Regions from separate parts of the Lacinutrix sp. 5H-3-7-4 genome, predicted to be linked through region 2. Evidence: riboswitches for the same ligand, from Rfam matches in the RefSeq annotation. Region 2 holds a riboswitch; the other holds the start of a gene.

Region 1 (9,967 bases), 420 kb from region 2:
ATCGTGCCATACTTAATGCATTGTCTCTATGTTGTGATCCTGGATGTCCTTTTGCTAAATCGGCAGCATGTGCTGCTAATTTATAGGTAACTACACCAACGCGAACATCTTCTTTATTAGGCAAACCTAAATGTTCTTTTGGTGTTACGTAACATAACATAGCGCAACCGTACCAACCAATCATGGCTGCTCCAATACCCGATGTAATATGATCGTAACCTGGAGCAATATCTGTTGTTAACGGACCTAAAGTGTAAAAAGGCGCTTCGTCGCAAACTTCAATTTGCTTTTCCATGTTTTCTTTAATCATATGCATTGGTACATGACCTGGACCTTCTATAAAACATTGCACTTCGTGTTTACGTGCAATTTGTGTTAATTCACCCAAGGTTTCTAACTCTGCAAATTGCGCTTCATCATTAGCATCTGCTACCGAACCTGGACGTAAACCATCGCCTAATGAAAAGGCTACATCGTAAGATTTTAAGATTTCGCAAATGTCTTCAAAATGCGTGTATAAAAAACTTTCTTTATGGTGCGCTAAACACCATTTTGCCATAATAGATCCACCACGAGAAACAATTCCGGTTACTCGATTTGCTGTCATGGGCACATAACGTAATAACACACCTGCATGAATGGTAAAATAATCTACACCTTGTTCTGCTTGTTCTATTAGCGTATCACGGAAAATCTCCCAAGTTAAATCTTCGGCAACACCGTTTACTTTTTCTAAAGCCTGATAAATTGGTACTGTTCCAACTGGTACTGGTGAGTTGCGTACAATCCACTCGCGTGTTTCGTGAATGTTTTGTCCTGTAGATAAATCCATGATATTATCTGCTCCCCAACGACAGGCCCAAACTGCTTTTTCTACTTCTTCTTCTATTGACGATGTTGTTGCAGAGTTACCAATATTTGCATTAATTTTAACCAAGAAATTACGCCCTAAAATCATAGGTTCTGCTTCTGGATGATTTATGTTTGATGGTATTACTGCACGACCTCTTGCAACTTCGCTACGTACAAATTCTGGTGTAATTTTAGCTGGAATTGAAGCTCCAAAATGTTCACCTGGATGTTGCTTTCTAATCTCCGTCATTTCATCTATACGTTGATTTTCACGAATGGCGATATATTCCATTTCTGGAGTTATAATGCCTTTTTTAGCATAGTGCAATTGGGTAACGTTTTTTCCTTTTTTTGCACGTTTTGGTTTATGCTTTAAGTTAAATCGCATATGGTCTAAACTTTTATCGTTTAAACGCTCGTTACAATATTTAGAAGTAAAGACGTCTAATTCTTCAACATCACCGCGATCTAAAATCCATTGTTCTCTAATACGTTCAATACCATCATGTACATTAATTTCTTTATTAGGGTCTGTATAAGGTCCTGAAGTATCGTACACCGTAACAGGCTCGTTAGGCGTTTTCTTTTTCGTCATAGAATCGACGGTATCGCTTAAAGCTATTTCACGCATTGCCACTTTAATTTGCGGATGCATTTTACCTTGTACGTAAATCTTTTTAGAATTAGGAAATGGATTTCTGGTAATTTGTCCTTGCTTTGGTGCTGTGTCTTTTTTCTTCATTAGATTTTTGGTTTCCATTTAAAATTAAAATCATCCTCCTTGAGTAGATTTTATAATTAAAATATCATCGTTATTTTGAAGTAATCTTGAAGACCAATCTGCTTTTTTTATTACAGCATTATTTATAGCAATAGCAATACCATTTGTTTCAATTTTTAATTGTTCAACAAATGTTTGTAAGGTTACATTTTCTAAAATGTGGTGGTCTTTTTGGTTTACTTTTATAGCAATCATATTTATAAAATATTATTGTAAACCAGAATGGTAGTATATCGACATATTATCGAACATAACTTTTTCCTACGTTGGTATTAACCAAATCAGGTTCTAAGGATGTTTCTCAAACTAATTTAATAGCTACTCCTAAAGTTTACACCTCAAATATAGAAGATTATTTATTACTTTAAAACGCTTTTTAAGTAATTTTTATGCTCTTTTTTTTTAATTAAGATTTTATATACCATAAAATCAAAACAAAAATATAAAGCAAATAAAAGGGATTAATAATTGTGTGTACAATTACTAATCCCTAGTTTATTTATAATTAAAAATATGTTTTTAAACAGACATAAAATTAATAATTAATTAGCTGTTCAATTTTAGCTTTCACCTTATCTGTTGAAGGAATCATGGTTTGCTCTAAAGTTGAATTTAAAGGTATTGCCGGCATGTTTTCACTACCAATTGTCATTACTGGTGCATCTAAATATTTAAAACATTCTTCCTGAATTTTTCCAGATAATGCTCTGGCAAAACTATTATTTGAAGGTTCCTCAGTAACAACTAAACACTTTCCTGTTTTTTTAACCGATTTCATAATCGTGTCTTCATCTAATGGGAATAACGTACGCAAATCAATGACTTCAATTTGGTCTTGCATGCCTAATTCTTCTGATGCATTCATTGCCCAATGTACGCCCATTCCATAAGTAACAATGGTCAACGTTTCTACATTTTCTTGTTTCCAGATTTCTTGTAAAACCCAAGCTTTTCCAAATGGTAAAACATAATCTTCACTTGGCTCAACAGATGTTGCACCTTGTGTTCCTGGTACTTTAGACCAATACAAACCTTTGTGCTCTAAAATAACTACAGGATTTGGATCGTAATACGCAGCTTTCATCAAACCTTTTAAATCGGCACCATTACTTGGATAGGCAATTTTTATACCTCTAATATTTGTTATTACAGATTCTACTGAAGATGAATGATAAGGTCCACCACTACCATAGGCGCCTATTGGCACACGAAGTATCATGCTAACTGGCCATTTACCGTTAGACAAATAGCAACTTCTACTTACTTCTGTAAATAACTGATTTAATCCTGGCCAAATATAATCGGCAAACTGAACCTCAACAATTGGTTTTAATCCAACTGCGCTCATACCAACAGTTGAGCCTACAATAAAAGCTTCTTGTATTGGTGTATTAAATACGCGGTCGTCTCCAAATTTTTGAGCTAATGTTGCTGCTTCTCTAAAAACTCCACCTAATCTGCCACCAACATCTTGACCGTAAAGCAAGCATTCTTTATGCTTTTTCATTAGTTCTTCTACTGCGAATAAGGCACAATCTACCATTACCACTTTATCTGCACCTTCTGGTGCACGTGTTCCTTGCTCTTCAGTAATTGGTGTTGGTACAAAATCGTTAGTAAATAAATCCTCAGGTTTTGGGTCTTCGGCTTTTAAGGCTTTTTCAAAATCTGATTGTACTTTCGCTTTCGCGGAATTTTCTATCTCTTCAACTTCTTGTTCTGAAAATCCTGCATCTAATAATTGTTGTTTTATTACTGGATATGGATCACGAGAACGCGCCTCGTCTAAATCGTCGCGATACCATTCCATTCTTACACCAGATGTGTGGTGATTTAGTAACGGCACTTTTGCATGTACTAAAAATGGTCTACGTTCTGTACGAATAGTTTCTATTACTTTTTCTAGCGCTTGGTAACTTTCTGTAAAGTTAGCACCATCTATTGAAATGGCTTCTAAGCCTTTAAAACCTTGAGCATATTCAAAAGCATTTTGCGCTCTTGTTTCTGCTGCATTGGCACTAATATCCCAACCGTTATCTTGTACTAAATATAAAATTGGCATTTGCTTTAAAGCTGCCATTTGGAAGGCTTCGGCTATTTCACCTTCGGTAACTGAGGCATCGCCTAAAGAACAAACCGTTATTGGATTTAGAGCGTTCTCGACTGCGCTCGAACTGACAGGATCCGATTCTAAACTATAATCATCCAATCCTTGTAGTTCTTTATACTTCATTCCCATAGCCACACCTGTTGCTGGTATGGTTTGCATACCTGTTGCTGAGGATTGATGTGGTATTTTTGGCTTATCGTCATCTTTTAAACTTGGATGCGAATAGTACGTTCTTCCGCCAGAAAATGGATCGTCTTTTTTTGCTAATAATTGCAACATTAAATCGTAAGGTTCTAAACCAAATGATAATAACATGGCATCATCTCTATAATATGGAAACGCATAATCCTGTGGTAATAACTGCATACCTAAAGCTATTTGGATAGCTTCGTGACCTCTTGATGTAGCGTGTACGTATTTAGAGACTTGCTTAAAATTAGCTTCGTATAATTCTGCCATAGCTTTTGCTGTGCAGAGTTTTGAAAATCCTTTTTTTAGTGTTTCTTTTTTCATATTCATGTCTGCGAAAGCAGGTATCTATTTTGTTATAATCTCAAAATCAATCTTTTTTATTAGTATAAAAGATTTTTTTGTTAGCGTTAGTTTGCGTTAGCGATTGATGTGGCATCCTTTTTTGCCATTAAAAGCAAAAAAGATATAACGGAAAGCGCGACCCTTGTGGTAACGCCCAAAAAATTTTAAGCTAACTGATTTTCTACTTTTAGCATCCAACCAAATTTATCTTCTATTTTACCAGTTTTAATGGCGTTTAAAGTATTGTTAACATCTAAACCTACTGGACTTTCGTTGGATACGTGTATAACCTCATCGCCTACTCCAATGTCTTGAATGTAAGCAATACCAACGGCTGTTCCTGTTCCAAAGGCTTCTTCTAATGTTTTATTTTTTGCCGCTTCTTGAATCTCGTCTATGGTTATTGTACGCTCTGTAACCTGATAACCTTTATCTCTTAAAATATCGATTACACTCATGCGCGTGATACCGTCTAATATAGAACCGTCTCGATTTGGTGTGATGAATTTTCCGTCGATTTTAAAGAAAATATTCATGGTTCCAACTTCTTGAATGTATTTGTGCTCGATAGCATCTAACCACAATACTTGATCGAATCCTTTTGCTTTTGCTAATTCTGTTGGACGAATGGCTGCGGCGTAGTTTCCGGCTGCTTTTGCTTCTCCTGTTCCACCATTTACGGCACGTATATAATGTTTTTCGGCCCACAACCTAATGCGCTTACTAAAAAATGGTCCTGCTGGTGAGGCCATGATTATAAACTTATAATGTGTTGCTGCACGCATACCTATAAAGGCTTCGTCTGCGTACATAAATGGTCTTAAATAAAGTGCGCTACCATCGGTTGGTGGAATCCAGTTACGCTCTAAATCTACTAATTTTGTTAAGCCTTCTACAAACAAATCTGTTGGGAAATGTGGCATTCCCATACGGTCTGCACTGGTATTTAATCGTGCTGCATTTTTATCTGCTCTAAATAACATTGGGTTTCCATCTGCATCTACTGTTGCCTTCATGCCTTCGAAAATGGCTTGACCGTAGTGTAATGCCATGGCTGCTGGATGCGTAGGAATCATTCCCATTGGTTCTATTCTTGGGTTTTCCCAAACACCGTTGTTATAATCACAAATAAACATGTGATCTGTAAAGGTTGTACCTAAAGGAATATTGTTAAAGTCTATGCCTTTAACTTTAGATTCGGTTACTGTTGTTATTGAAATGTTATGTTTCATAATTTTATGCCCACACGAAAGTGGGTATCTCATTAATTAAACTTATTTTTTATTGTGGATTCCGTATCAAATATGGAATGACAATACTATTTATATTAATATACTCTCTCTTTTACTAAGAGATTGCTACGTCGCAGGAATTAAATGTCTCTATTGATATCAAATTGCTCGAAATAATCGGCTACACGTCTTACGAAGCTTCCACCAAGGAAACCATCTACAACACGATGATCGAATGATAATGATAGATACATCATGCTACGTATTGCGATTTCGTCTCCGTTTTCGGTTTCGATAACTTCTGGTCGTTTTTTAATAATTCCTAAGGCAAGAATTGCTACTTCTGGTTGATTTATTATTGGTGTTCCCATGACGCTACCAAAAGTTCCAACATTTGATATTGTGAACGTACTGCCTTTTATATCGTCTCCTGCCAATTTATTTTCTCTTGCTTTTCCTGCAAGTTCATTAACATTGCTGGCAATGGTTTTTAAATCTTTCGTGTCTGCATTTTTTACCACAGGAACTATTAAGTTTCCGCTTGGTAATGCGGTTGCCATACCAATATTGATGTCTTCTTTTACTATAATGCTATTACCATCTACCGAAGCATTAATATTTGGGAAATCTTTTACTGCTTTTGCTACGGCTTCAACAAATAATGGTGTAAAGGTTAAACGCTCACCATACTTTTCTTGAAACGCCACTTTATTAGCATTTCGCCAATTTACCATATTGGTTAAATCTGCCTCAACATAAGCTGTAACGTGTGGCGACGTGTGCTTTGAATACACCATATGATCTGCAATCATTTGGCGCATGCGATCCATTTCAATCACTTTACCTTTGCCTTTATCGAACTGCAATTGCGGAATACGATAAGCCGTAGGATCTTTTTCGGCTACTGGTTGTGCAAATTTGTATGGCCTGCCTTCTTCTATATATTGAAACACATCACTTTTACGCAATCTGCCTTCATGACCTGTTGCCGGTATTCTGGCTAATTCTTCAAAACTAATATGATGTTCTTTTGCAATTTCGAGTACTAATGGTGAAAAGAATGTATTTGAATTTGATGTTGAAAATGAAGTTGAAGCTGATGCTTGCTGAACTGGTTTTGGTCTTTTTGGTGTCTTTTGTTTCTTTTTAGACGTCTCGACAGCGCTCGACGAGACCTTTGTTTCATTAGAAGTTTTTACCTCTTCTGAAACTTCTAACACAGCAATTACTTCTCCAACCGGAACAACATCTTTTGCTTGAAATAAGGTTTTAACCAATACTCCAGATGCTGGCGCAGGTACTTCGTTATCTACTTTATCTGTAGCTACTTCAAGAATAATATCTCCTTCATCAAAACTATCTCCTTCAGAAATTAACCAATTGATGATGGTTCCTTCCGTTATACTTTCGCCCATTTTGGGCATTTTTAATTCAAAATTCTTCAAGTTAAATATCTTTTTATTTCAAGAAATAAAGATAATAAATATTAGAATCTGCAATTGTTAAAAACTTTAAAATAAATCGTAAAAAGAATTTTATTCTTATTAATGTTAAAATAAAAGAATAATTTACTTTTACATCTAAATATAATCGTCTTTAAAATATTATTTCCTTATGTTAAATACTCTTGATAAAATAGACACTCAAATTTTAAATATTCTACAAGCGAATAGTAATAGAACAACAAAAAGCATTGCTAAGGAATTAGGAATGACTACATCACCAATTTTTGAGCGTATTAAAAAATTAGAAAAAGAAGGTTATATTAAAAAATATGTTGCCGTTTTAGACAAAAAGAAAATAGGACTAAAACTTACAGTTTTTATTGGCATCACTTTGCAAGGACATACCCGAAGTTATTTAGAGAAATTTGTAAACGAAATAAACAATTTTCCTGAAGTGGTAGAGTGCCACAGAGTTAGTGGGAATTTTGATTATCTTTTAAAGCTTGTTGTTGAAGATATTGAAGCTTACGAGACTTTTATTATTTCGAAATTAACGTTATTACCTTATTTAGGAAACGTACAGAGTTTAATTACGCTTTCTACAGGAAAAGAAACTAATGTAATAGATTTGAGTGCTTCTTAACACTCAAATCTGTTACATTATCAAGACTTAAGATTAGCCTTTTAAAATCATATCTGCAGCTTTTTCACCAATCATAATAGCTGGAGCATTAGTATTACCTGAAATTATTGTTGGCATGATTGAAGCATCTGCCACACGAAGACCTTCGATACCACGTACTTTTAATTCTGGATCTACAACAGACATACTATCGATTCCCATTTTACAAGTGCCTACCATGTGATGGTAAGTTTCGCAAGAGTTTCTTATATAATCTTCGATTTCTGCTTCACTTTTATTATTTCCTGGATATACTTCTTCTTTCATCCATTCTGACATTGCTTTTGTACGACCAAGTTGCTGACATAGTTTGACCGCTTCGTAAATAGCATCATAATCTGCTTGTTCTCCTAGATAATTTGGATCTAAATATGGATCATCTTCCGCATTTGCTGAATTTAATTTTATTTCTCCTCTACTTACTGGACGCACCAATCCTGCACATAATGTAAATGCATTTGCAGGTCCTTCTAAGCCTGGACTATAATAAGGCAATCCCATAAATAGAGGCTGTAAATCTGGAACAATCATTTCTGGTTTACTTTTCCAAAACAACTGTGCTTCTAATAAATTTGCTTGTGGAGCAGGAATTTGCTGTTTAGCTTCAAAAATAACACTCACCAAAATATGATCGTGTAAATTTTGTCCAACTCCAGGCAAATCTACAACGCTATCAATACCATGCTCATTTAAATCTTTAGCATTACCAACACCAGAAAGCATTAATAATTGAGGCGAACCAATTGCTCCTCCAGATAAAATAACTTCTTTAGTACAGCTAACTTCATGTAATTCTCCATCTTTTTTATATACAAGACCCGAGCATTTTTTACCATTAAAGGTCAGTTTTTGTGCTTGTGCATTAGTAATTACTGTTAAGTTTTCGCGAGAAAGTGCAGGTACTAAAAAAGCTTTAGCTGCCGAGCAACGCTCTCCTTCTGGAGTTACCGTTATGTGATTTAAACCTGCTCCCCAAATATCTGTATTAAAATCGTCTGTTACAGGCAAACCAACTTCTTTACAGGCTGCTATTGCAATATCTGAAATTGGACTAGGCTTTTTAATTGTTGTGACGTGCAATGGCCCATTTACTCCATGAGCTTCATTTGCTCCTTTTTCAAAATTTTCAGATTTTTTGAAATATGGTAGAACACTGTCATAATCCCAACCTTGACAACCTTGGTACGCCCAATTATCGTAATCTGTTTTATGACCTCTAATGTAAATCATACCGTTAATACTACTACTTCCTCCTAAGGTTTTTCCTCTTGGCCAATACTTAACCTTATTTCCAGCGTTTTTTTGAGGAACCGTCATGTATGCCCAATCTCTTTCTGTATTCCAAGTTGCTGGCCAACCTGCTGGAGCTTGAATATTAGGATCGTTATCTGGACTTCCTGCTTCTATTAATAAAACTTTATTGTTTACATCTTCAGACAAGCGATTTGCTAAAACACAGCCTGCAGATCCAGCTCCAACTACTATATAATCATAATTCATATTGTTAAATTTTAAGGTTTAATTTTATCTTTTATCAAGTATTCTATTGAGTTTTCCTCCTTCACTTCTAGGTATTGTTCCTATTGCCTGAAGGTTAATTTTCATAGACAGACCTATATTATCTTTTATTTTTTTTGAAAACTTTTTTATTAAGCTTTCATTATTTAATAAAGAATTATCTACCACTTCTACTTTAACTTCTACTATGTCCATAGCTTTATCTTTAGAAACTATTAGCTGATAATTAGGAGATAACTCTTCAATATTTGATATTACATCTTCCACTTGAGTATGAAAAAGATTAACACCTCTTATTATTAGCATATCGTCTGATCTTCCTTTTATAGGACTCATTTTTACATGCGTTCGTTTTATACTATTATCGTAAGAAAGACTACAAATATCATTAGTCCAATATCTTAAAACAGGAAAAGCTTCTTTAGTTAATGTTGTTAAAACCAAAACACCTTCTTCTCCATAAGGCAAAGGTTCTCCAGTATCTTTATCTACTATTTCTGGATAAAAATGATCTTCCCATATATAACTACCAGTACCTTGCTCTTCAAAATCTTCTTGAGAAACTCCAGGCCCAATAATTTCACTTAACCCGTAAATATTAGTTGCTTTTACATTTAACTTTTGCTCAATTTCATCTCTAATCGCATCTGTCCAAGGTTCTGCTCCTAGAATGGCATATTTTAAATTGAATCTTGATGGATCTATTCCTCTTTTTTCACATTCATTAGCAATAGTTTGCGCATACGAAGGCGTACAACAAATAACCTCTGACTGAAAATCTTCTAAAAGTTGAAGTTGCCTATCTGTCATTCC
Region 2 (9,967 bases):
AGGGTGACCAGTTGCACAACCTAAGTTTACTAAACGACCTTCGGCTAAAATAATAATATCTTTACCATCAATAGTATACTTATCTACTTGAGGCTTGATAGTATTTTTAGTGTTTCCGTAGTTTTCGTTTAACCAAGCCATTTGTATTTCATTGTCAAAATGTCCAATGTTACATACTATGGTTTTGTCTTTCATTGCTTTAAAGTGCTCTGCACGAACAATGTCTTTATTCCCAGTTGTAGTAATTACAATGTCACTATTTCCAACGACAGTTTCTAATTTTTTAACTTCAAAACCATCCATTGCAGCTTGTAAAGCACAAATTGGATCAATTTCTGTAACGGTAACAATACTTCCTGCTCCTTTAAAAGACGCAGCAGTACCTTTACCAACATCGCCATAACCACATACAGTTACACGCTTACCAGCAAGCATAACATCTGTTGCACGACGTATAGCATCTACAGCACTTTCTTTACAACCATATTTATTATCGAATTTAGACTTGGTTACAGAGTCGTTTACGTTAATTGCTGGCATTGGTAAAGTTCCATTTTTTACACGTTCGTAAAGTCTGTGAACACCTGTTGTCGTTTCTTCACTTAAACCTTTAATTCCTTCAGCTAATTCTGGATATTTATCTAATACCATATTTGTTAAATCTCCACCATCATCAAGAATCATGTTTAATGGTTGTCTGTCTTCACCAAAAAATAAAGTTTGTTCTATACACCAATCAAACTCTTCTTCTGTCATGTCTTTCCATGCATAAACAGCGGTTCCTGCATCTGCAATTGCAGCAGCAGCTTGATCTTGTGTAGAGAAAATGTTACAAGAACTCCAAGTAACTTCTGCGCCTAAAGCTTGTAAAGTTTCAATTAAAACAGCAGTTTGAATAGTCATGTGTAAACATCCTGCAATTCTAGCGCCTTTTAATGGTTGCTCGTTTTTATACTCTTCGCGTAAACTCATTAAACCAGGCATTTCTGCTTCGGCTAATTCTATTTCTTTTCTTCCCCAAGCGGCAAGAGACATATCTTTTACCTTATTAGGTACGTAAGGAATTGTTTTAGTGCTCATATTTTTTTCTTAATTTTTATAAAATGATTAGCCTTTGGGATTTAGGACTTAAAATGGTTAAATTCGCCATAGAAAGTGATAAAAAGCCTTAGACGCTGCAAAGATAATCAATAGAATTTAGAATATTAAATGCCTCTTTATAAAACCATTAGTGTAAACTCACAAACTACTGTTAAAATCTGGAAGATAGAAGAGTCTTTTAGTGAATTAATGGATCCAATTTCTTTAAAAGATGACAGCCTTACTCGTGTTGGTAAGATGAAAAGCGAACTACACCAGCGTGGCTTTTTAAGTGTTAGGCATCTACTTGCTGCATTTGGCTATACAGACCACGATTTATATTATGATAATAATGGAAAGCCACATTTAAAAGATGGTAAAGAAATTTCTATTACGCACTCGTTTACATTTTCGGGTGTTATAATTAGTGATACTAAAATAGGAATTGATATAGAAAAGCAAAGAGAAAAAATTGTAAAAATAGCTGGTAAGTTTGTAGATTATGAGTTTGATTATCTAGACAAAAAATGTGCAGAATACGTTAAAAAACTTACTGTAATTTGGTGTATAAAAGAATCTTTATACAAATTATATGCAACTCCAGGATTAAGTTTTTTACAAAACACTTTGGTGATTCCTTTTGAGTTACAAGATAAAAAAACAATATCTTGGATAGATTATAATAACAAAAAAACGCGTTATAATGTTGAGTTTTTAGAGTTTGAGGGATTCACATGTGCTTATGCTTTACTTTAAATGAAAGAGATTTTAAATAATATAATACTGTCATCTAAATTAAAGAAACCATTGTTGGCTATTTTAATAGATCCAGATAAATTTAATATAAATAATACATCGCAATTTATAGATAAAGCTCATAAATCTAGGGCAACACATATATTTGTTGGAGGCAGTACAGTAAAAAAAAACGAAACTCAAGAGTTAGTTTTAGTTTTAAAAAAACACACACAGTTACCAGTAGTTTTATTTCCAGGAGATGTTAGCCAGCTTGCAAAAACTGCCGATGCTCTTTTGTATTTGGTTTTAGTTTCTGGCAGAAACCCAGAATATTTAATAGAGCAACAAATAAAATCTGTTCCATTTTTAAGGAGCACAGCGTTAGAAGTTATCCCAACCGGTTATATTTTAATTGATGGAAAAAAGCATACAGCAACACAAAAAGTAACAAACACAAAACCTTTAGATAGTGTTTCAGAAATTGTAGATACAGCAAAAGCTTCAGAGTATTTAGGCTATAAGTTAATATACTTAGAGGCAGGAAGTGGTGCAAAACAAGAAGTTTCAGCTAATATTATTAAAGCAGTAAAAAAAGATGTAAACTTACCATTAATAGTTGGTGGCGGAATAAGAAATAAAAAACAACTTGAAACTGCTTATAATGCAGGAGCAGATGTTGTGGTAATTGGTACTGCTTTTGAAGAAGACGAATCGTTTTTTAATGATTTAAGTAAAAATTTAGTTTAAAAATATAAGTATGAAAATTTCGGTAGAGTTAACTTTAACGCCATTACAAGATGATTTTGAGCCAGTAATAATTAAATTTATAAAAAAACTAAGAGCTTCTAACTTGAAAGTTTTAGAAAACCCTTTAAGTACACAGGTTTATGGTGATTATGATGAAGTGATGAGGTTGTTGACAACAGAAATAAAAGAATCGTTTCAGCTTATAGAAAATGGATTGATTTATATAAAAATTGTAAAATCAGATCGTCACGACTATGAACCAAATTTCTAACTTCTTTTTTGAAACTTACCAAAATAGAGAAACCTATTTAATAATTTTAGAAGCCATAGCTTTTGTTTTTGGTATTGCCAGTGTAGTTTTTGCAAAAAGAGAGAACATTCTTGTTTATCCAACAGGTTTAGTAGCAACAATTATTACAGTTTACATATTTCTACATGATGAATTAATGGGTGATATGATGCTGAATTTCTATTACTCTGTAATGAGCATTTACGGTTGGTGGAATTGGTCCAGGAAAAAAGAAGATAAATACGTTGTTCCAATTTCAAGAACAAATAATAAGGAAAAAGCGATAGGTTTTTTAATGTTTTTAATCACAATGGTAGTTACTTATTTTGTTTATAAAGCTTATGGTACAACAATAGACTCGTCTAATTATATAGATATTTTTACATCTGGAGTGTTTTTTACAGCAATGTGGTTTATGGCAAATAAAAAACTAGAAAACTGGACACTTTGGATTTTTGCCGATTTAATAACAGTCCCATTATATGCTTATAGAGGTTGGGGAATGTTTTCTCTACAGTATTTAATATTTACCATATTAGCAATACAAGGATATTTAACATGGAAAAAAAGCTTGAACAAACAAAAAGTGACTGCTTAAAAATAGCTTTATTTGGTCCAGAATCTACTGGGAAAACCACTTTAGCGAAAGCATTAGCAGCACATTATAAAACCAATTGGGTACCTGAGTTTGCACGTGATTATTTACAAAAAAAATGGAACGAAGAAGCAAAAATATGTGAGTTAGAAGATATTTTACCAATTGGTATTGGGCAAATGGAACTTGAAAATAAATTAACAAAAGAAGCAAATAAACTATTGTTTTGTGACACTAATCTTTTAGAGACTCAAGTCTATTCAGAAGTTTATTACTCAGGAGCTTGCCCAAACGAAATTAAAAAATATGCATTTAAAAACACTTACGATTTATACTTTTTAACGTATATTGATACGCCTTGGGAAGCAGACGATTTGCGAGATAAACCCAATGAAAGAGAAAAAATGTTTGATGCATTTCAAGATGCCTTAGAAAATAATAATATACCATACATTATTTTAAAAGGAACAAAACAAAAGCGTCTTGAAACAGCAATACAATATATAGACCAATTAATTAAAAGTAAGCCGTGAAATTTACTCAACAACAAATAGAGCAAATAGAAAAAAAAGGATTAACTCTAGAGCAAGTTTTTAAACAAATAGATATTTTTAAAACAGGATTGCCTTTCGTTAATTTAGAATCTGCAGCATCACTAGAACATGGTATAAATAAGCTAAGTGAAGCTCAGGAAAACTTTTATTTAAGCTATTATCAAGAAGAGAAAGATAATTTAGAAATTGTAAAATTTGTACCAGCTTCTGGTGCAGCAACACGAATGTTTAAATTTTTATTTGAGTTTTTGTCTAATTACAATAAAAACAAACAAACAATAAACTCTTACATTAATAAAAATAAGGCGACAGAGTTATCTCTTTTTGGTGTAGGTTTAGAAAAATTTCCATTTTATAAATATGTTTTAAATGAAGTCGAAAAATATGTTCCAAAATTTAAATCTCTATCTGTAGACGATAAAGCGCTTGAGTTTATAAAAACAATTTTAAATGAAGATAGATTAAACTTTGGTTTTTCTCCAAAAGGTTTATTACCTTTTCATAAGTATAAAGATCATATTGCTACAGCATTCGAGGAACATTTATTTGAAGCAGCTTTGTATGTTAAATCCAAAGGTGTTGCTAAAATTCATTTTACTATTTCAGAAATATATAAAAATAGATTTGACAAAGAGTTTGCTCGAATTCAAAAAATTGTTGAGCAAAAAACCAATACAAAATTCGAAATTTCATTTTCTTATCAAAAAAGTGCTACAGATACTATAGCGGTAAATTTAGAAAACGAACCATTTGTAGAAAGTGATGGAAGCTTATATTTTAGACCATCTGGTCATGGTGCATTATTATCTAATTTAAACGATTTTGAAGCTGATATTATTTTTATAAAAAATATAGATAATGTAGTCGTGTATAAATATGAAAAAGAAGTTGCCAAGCATAAAAAAATATTGGCAGGTATTTTAATTGAAACTCAAAAACAAGCTTTTAAATATTTAAAAACATTAGAAAAAAACACACTTACAGAAGAAAAACTACTTGAAATAGCTAAGTTTTTAAGAAGTAAAATGAATGTAATTATCTCTTTAGAATTTGAAAAATACTCTCTAAAATATCAAAAAGAATACCTAGTAAATAAATTAAACAGGCCCATTCGTGTTTGTGGTATGGTAAAAAATGAAGGAGAACCTGGTGGCGGACCATTTTGGGTAAAAGACCAAGCAAATAACATATCCTTACAAATTGTAGAATCTGTACAAATAGATAAAAAAAATAAGCACCAAAAAAGCATATTAAAACGCGCAACACACTTTAACCCAGTAGATTTAGTTTGCGGTATAAGAAATTATAAAGGTGAAGCATTCGATTTGTCTCAATTTGTAGATGAAAAAACCGCATTTATAACCATGAAAACAAAAACAGGAAAAGAAATAAAAGCTTTAGAACTTCCTGGCTTGTGGAATGGAAGTATGGCAAATTGGAATACTATTTTTGTGGAAGTACCGTTAGTAACATTTAATCCCGTAAAAACAGTAAACGATTTGCTAAAACCTACACATCAAATTTCATAATGTTTAATGAAGAGTTACTTATAAAAGAGTTTAATTTTAAAGCAATAAGAAGTTCTGGAGCTGGAGGACAGCATGTAAATAAAGTATCAACAAAAGTTGAGTTGTCTTTTGCTATTTTAGAATCTAACGTACTCAATGAAGAGCAAAAACAAAAAATTTTAAAAAAACTCGCAAACCGAATCTCAAAAGATGGTGCTTTTATTTTACAATGCGGAGAAAGTAGAAGTCAATACCGAAACAAAAATATTGCAATTTTTAAAACAATAGAACTACTAAAATCTGCTTTACGTACTAATAAAAAAAGAATATCTACAAAAGTTCCAAAAGCAGTAAAACTAAAAAGATTAAAAAATAAACGCCTAAACTCTAATAAAAAAACAAATAGAAAAAAGCCAGATTTAAATTAAAATAATACTTTTTTAAGAATTATAAACTAATAAAAAAGTAAGTGTAATTTATATTATTTAAAAAAATGTAGATTACCTTTGCAGCGTTCTCAAAAAAGGGGTGCCAATAAACGGCTGAGATCATACCCATTGAACCTAGAACAGGTAATGCTGTTTAGGAAATTTAAACAAAACAACTTTAGCATAAGTGAGAGTTTTTTGTTGTACAATAATTATTAAACAGAATAATTGCCTCTTTTTATTCGTAATTTAAATGAATTTCGAATGAAATCGATATTAAAAAATGCCATTTTAAGTTTAGCAGTCTTGCTAGCAACAACACATTTACTTGCACAAGAGATAAAGCAAGACACAACAAAAGTCGAAGCACTTAGTGAGGTTTTATTATCATCTACTCGGGCAAAAGACAAAACACCATTAGCTTTTACAAATATAAAAAAAGAGGAGTTAGAGTCTTTAAATTTAGGTCAAGATTTACCTATACTTTTAGATCAATTACCATCTGTTGTTACCACAAGTGATGCCGGTGCAGGAGTTGGTTACACTGGTATAAGAGTTCGTGGTAGTGACGCTACAAGAGTAAATGTTACTATTAATGGAATCCCTTATAACGATGCAGAAAGTCAAGGAACGTTTTGGGTAAATATGCCAGATTTTGTGTCGTCTGTAGAAGATATTCAATTACAACGTGGTGTAGGAACATCGGCAAATGGTTCTGGTGCTTTTGGAGCAAGTTTAAATTTAAAAACCTTAAATCCTTCGCAAACAGGATATGCTTCTACAACAAACGCTGTAGGATCTTATGGTACAAGAAAACACAATATAAGCTTTGGGTCTGGTTTAAATAACAACTTTTATGCTGAAGGACGATTGTCTAAAATTAAAAGTGATGGTTATATAGATAGAGCATCATCAGACTTATCTTCTTATTATACCGAAGCTGGATTTTTAAATGAAAACACCTCTATTAAAGCCATTGTTTTTGGTGGAAAAGAAATTACTTACCAGTCATGGTATGGAACTCCTGAGGCTGTAGTAAATAACGACAGAGAAGGTATTCAAGCATTTATAGATAGAAATTTCCCGTCTGATGCAGAAGCAGAAAACCTTTTAAACTCTGGTAGAACTTATAATTTTTATACTTACGACAATCAAGTAGATAATTACGAACAAACACATTACCAATTACATGTTTCTCACCGTTTTAATCAAAATTTTTCGGCTAATCTTTCAGGTAATTTTACAAGAGGAAAAGGCTTTTTTGAGCAATTTAAAGATAATGAAGAGTTAGGTGACTATTTTCCAGAAAATCCTAATGCGGCAGAAGAAGGTGATGTAGTTAGAAGACGTTGGTTAGATAATAAGTTTACTGCAATTGTATATTCTTTAAATTATAAAAAGAACAAACTTAACCTTTATTTAGGTGGTGGTTTTAACTCTTATAATGGAGATCACTTTGGAGAGTTAATTTGGGATTCTTTTGCTACAGAGGTGCCTATTAGAAGTGAATACTATTTTTCAGTTGGTGAAAAACGTGATTTTAGTACTTACATAAAAGGCGAATATGATATTAATAGTAACCTTTTTGCTTTTGTAGATGTGCAGTATAGAAAGGTTAATTATAAGTCTTTTGGTACAAGTTCAGATTTATTAAATATTGATGTTGATAAGGATTACGATTTTTTTAATCCTAAATTGGGTTTAACCTACAAGATTAATAATTTTAATAGTGTTTATGGGTCTTTTGCAGTGGCAAATAGAGAGCCAAATCGTGATGATTTAACTAAAAACCCTATAACACCAAAAGCAGAGCGTTTAAACGATTTTGAGTTTGGTTACAGACTTAAAAAACCTAATTATTATGCTACTGCTAATTTATATTATATGAATTATAAGGATCAATTAGTTTTAACTGGGGATTTAGATGATGTTGGCGATCCAATTAGACAAAATGTTGCAGAAAGTTTTAGAGCAGGAATTGAGTTACAGGCAGGTTATAAGTTTTCTAATAAATTAAGAATTGATGCTAATGCTACTTTTAGTAAAAATGAGATTAAAGAGTTTAATTATGTTGTGTTTGATACACAATATGACCCAAATACTTTCGATACTGTTTCTTATGAGCCTATAGTTACCAATTTAACTAATACAGATATTTCGTTTTCACCCAATGTTATTGCTGGAGGAACTTTAACGTATTCACCTATTAAAAACTTAAATCTTGGTTTTATTTCTAAATATGTTGGTAAACAATTTTTAGATAATACGTCTAGCGACTCTAAGAGTATTGACTCTTACTTTGTTAATAATTTTAACGCTTCGTTTAAATTACAACCAGAATGGATTAAAGAAATTTCATTTAATTTATTAGTAAACAATGTGTTTAATAGCGAGTATGTTTCTAATGGTTATACTTATAGTTATTTTTATAGACCAGAGAATTCTAATGATGATGCTGTGACAGAGAATTTTTACTATCCGCAGGCAAAAAGAAACTTTTTACTTGGGATGACATTAAAGTTTTAATTACAAATCTACTTATATAAAAAAAAGCGGCTCGATGCCGCTTTTTTTTATTGCGAAAAGGATAGTAGTGACATCCTTTTTATGACTTTAGGAATAAAAAGATATAACGTATAGCCTGGTTTTTAATGCTTTTTTTGCATTAAAAATTTGCTCTAATTATTATAGACTCTAATTACGTTACCGTTAACTTCTACTTGATATGGTACTAGTGTATATTGTCCTGTAGTACCGCTTTCTGGTAATCCATTGGCAATAAAATAAGAGTTGTCATCGTCACAACTACAGCTCGCAACTATGCCATTTACTGTTAGTGTTGAGCAATTGCTTATTTGGTGGTTTGGGTCGCTTAATTCCCAGGCTAAGTATGATGAGCCTGTATAGTAAACAACAATGCCGTTTATACCTATGTTTCCTCCTGTTACAATAACATGTTGCGATGGTATTAAAAGGTTGTTATATTGTGGTAAACCGGTGTCTATAAGGTTTTGAGTATCGAAAACGGCATTAGGAATATTTGGATTTTGGTTTTGATTATTTATATCGTCATCTTTTTTACAAGAATTTGTAAATGTGACCAATAGTAATAGTAATGTGGCAATTTTTTTCATTTTATAATTTTCTTTTCAAGCAGTGCAATTTACAATATTTCGTAATTGCGAATTAAATATTTTGTATATTTGTTGTACAATCTCGTGTATGCGGGATTTTTTCGTTAAGTCCCGAACTTGTTTCGGGATATTTTGAATATAGAAATTAACGAGTTTAGATTTTAAACGTAAAAATTATGAGTAAAGTATCATATTATACAGCTGAAGGCTTAAAAAAACTTAGGGAAGAGCTTAAGCATTTAAAAGATGTAGAGCGTGTTAAGGCTAGTAATGCCATTGCAGAGGCACGCGATAAAGGAGATTTAAGTGAAAATGCCGAGTACGATGCCGCTAAAGAGGCACAAGGTATGCTTGAAATGCGTATTTCTAAATTAGAAGACCAATTGGCTGGTGCTAGAATTATTGATGAAAGCCAAATGGATACCTCTAAAATTTTAGTGCTTTCTAAAGTGAAAATTAAAAACCAAACTAACGGTATGGAAATGAACTATACTTTAGTGGCTGATGGTGAAGCAGATTTAGCTTCTGGAAAAATTTCTGTTAATTCTCCAATAGGAAAAGGTTTATTAGGAAAAAGCGTAGGTGATGTTGCAGAGATTAGTGTACCTAGCGGTATTATGAAATTTGATATTATCGAAATTTCTAGATAATATTTGTAAAAAAAATAAAAAAACACAGTTTTTGTGTTTATATAATATTATTCCTGTTTTTACTAAAGAAACATTTAGTAAAGCAGGAATCTTTTTTTATCTTTAATTTTATAATACCAATATATTTTATGGCATCAATATTTACAAAAATAATTAATGGAGAAATACCTAGTTATAAAGTGGCAGAAACCGATGAGTTTTTAGCTTTTTTAGACGTAAACCCAAATGCAAAAGGCCATACATT

Evidence for each region. A riboswitch is a leader RNA that binds a small molecule or an ion and turns the genes downstream of it on or off. The one in region 2 is predicted to bind thiamine pyrophosphate.
Region 1: another riboswitch for thiamine pyrophosphate. It lies ahead of thiS (sulfur carrier protein ThiS); the one in region 2 lies ahead of LACAL_RS06250 (TonB-dependent receptor).

The regions. Positions count from the first base shown of each region.
Region 1 is NC_015638.1:1,844,908-1,854,874, reverse strand. It holds gene thiC (phosphomethylpyrimidine synthase ThiC) at 1-1,594, opposite strand, end outside; gene thiS (sulfur carrier protein ThiS) at 1,625-1,828, opposite strand; TPP riboswitch at 1,875-1,969, opposite strand; gene LACAL_RS08190 (thiamine pyrophosphate-dependent enzyme) at 2,169-4,262, opposite strand; gene LACAL_RS08185 (branched-chain amino acid aminotransferase) at 4,442-5,509, opposite strand; gene LACAL_RS08180 (dihydrolipoamide acetyltransferase family protein) at 5,650-6,924, opposite strand; gene LACAL_RS08175 (Lrp/AsnC family transcriptional regulator) at 7,124-7,597, shown strand; gene LACAL_RS08170 (GMC family oxidoreductase) at 7,631-9,136, opposite strand; gene LACAL_RS08165 (phenylacetate--CoA ligase family protein) at 9,161-9,967, opposite strand, start outside.
Region 2 is NC_015638.1:1,427,388-1,437,354, forward strand. It holds gene ahcY (adenosylhomocysteinase) at 1-1,080, opposite strand, end outside; gene LACAL_RS06215 (4'-phosphopantetheinyl transferase superfamily protein) at 1,210-1,836, shown strand; gene LACAL_RS06220 (geranylgeranylglyceryl/heptaprenylglyceryl phosphate synthase) at 1,837-2,565, shown strand; gene LACAL_RS06225 (thiamine-binding protein) at 2,576-2,836, shown strand; gene pnuC (nicotinamide riboside transporter PnuC) at 2,820-3,452, shown strand; gene LACAL_RS06235 (AAA family ATPase) at 3,413-3,982, shown strand; gene LACAL_RS06240 (DUF4301 family protein) at 3,979-5,532, shown strand; gene arfB (alternative ribosome rescue aminoacyl-tRNA hydrolase ArfB) at 5,532-5,939, shown strand; TPP riboswitch at 6,026-6,117, shown strand; gene LACAL_RS06250 (TonB-dependent receptor) at 6,204-8,465, shown strand; gene LACAL_RS06255 (hypothetical protein) at 8,618-9,073, opposite strand; gene greA (transcription elongation factor GreA) at 9,250-9,723, shown strand; gene LACAL_RS06265 (HIT family protein) at 9,852-9,967, shown strand, end outside.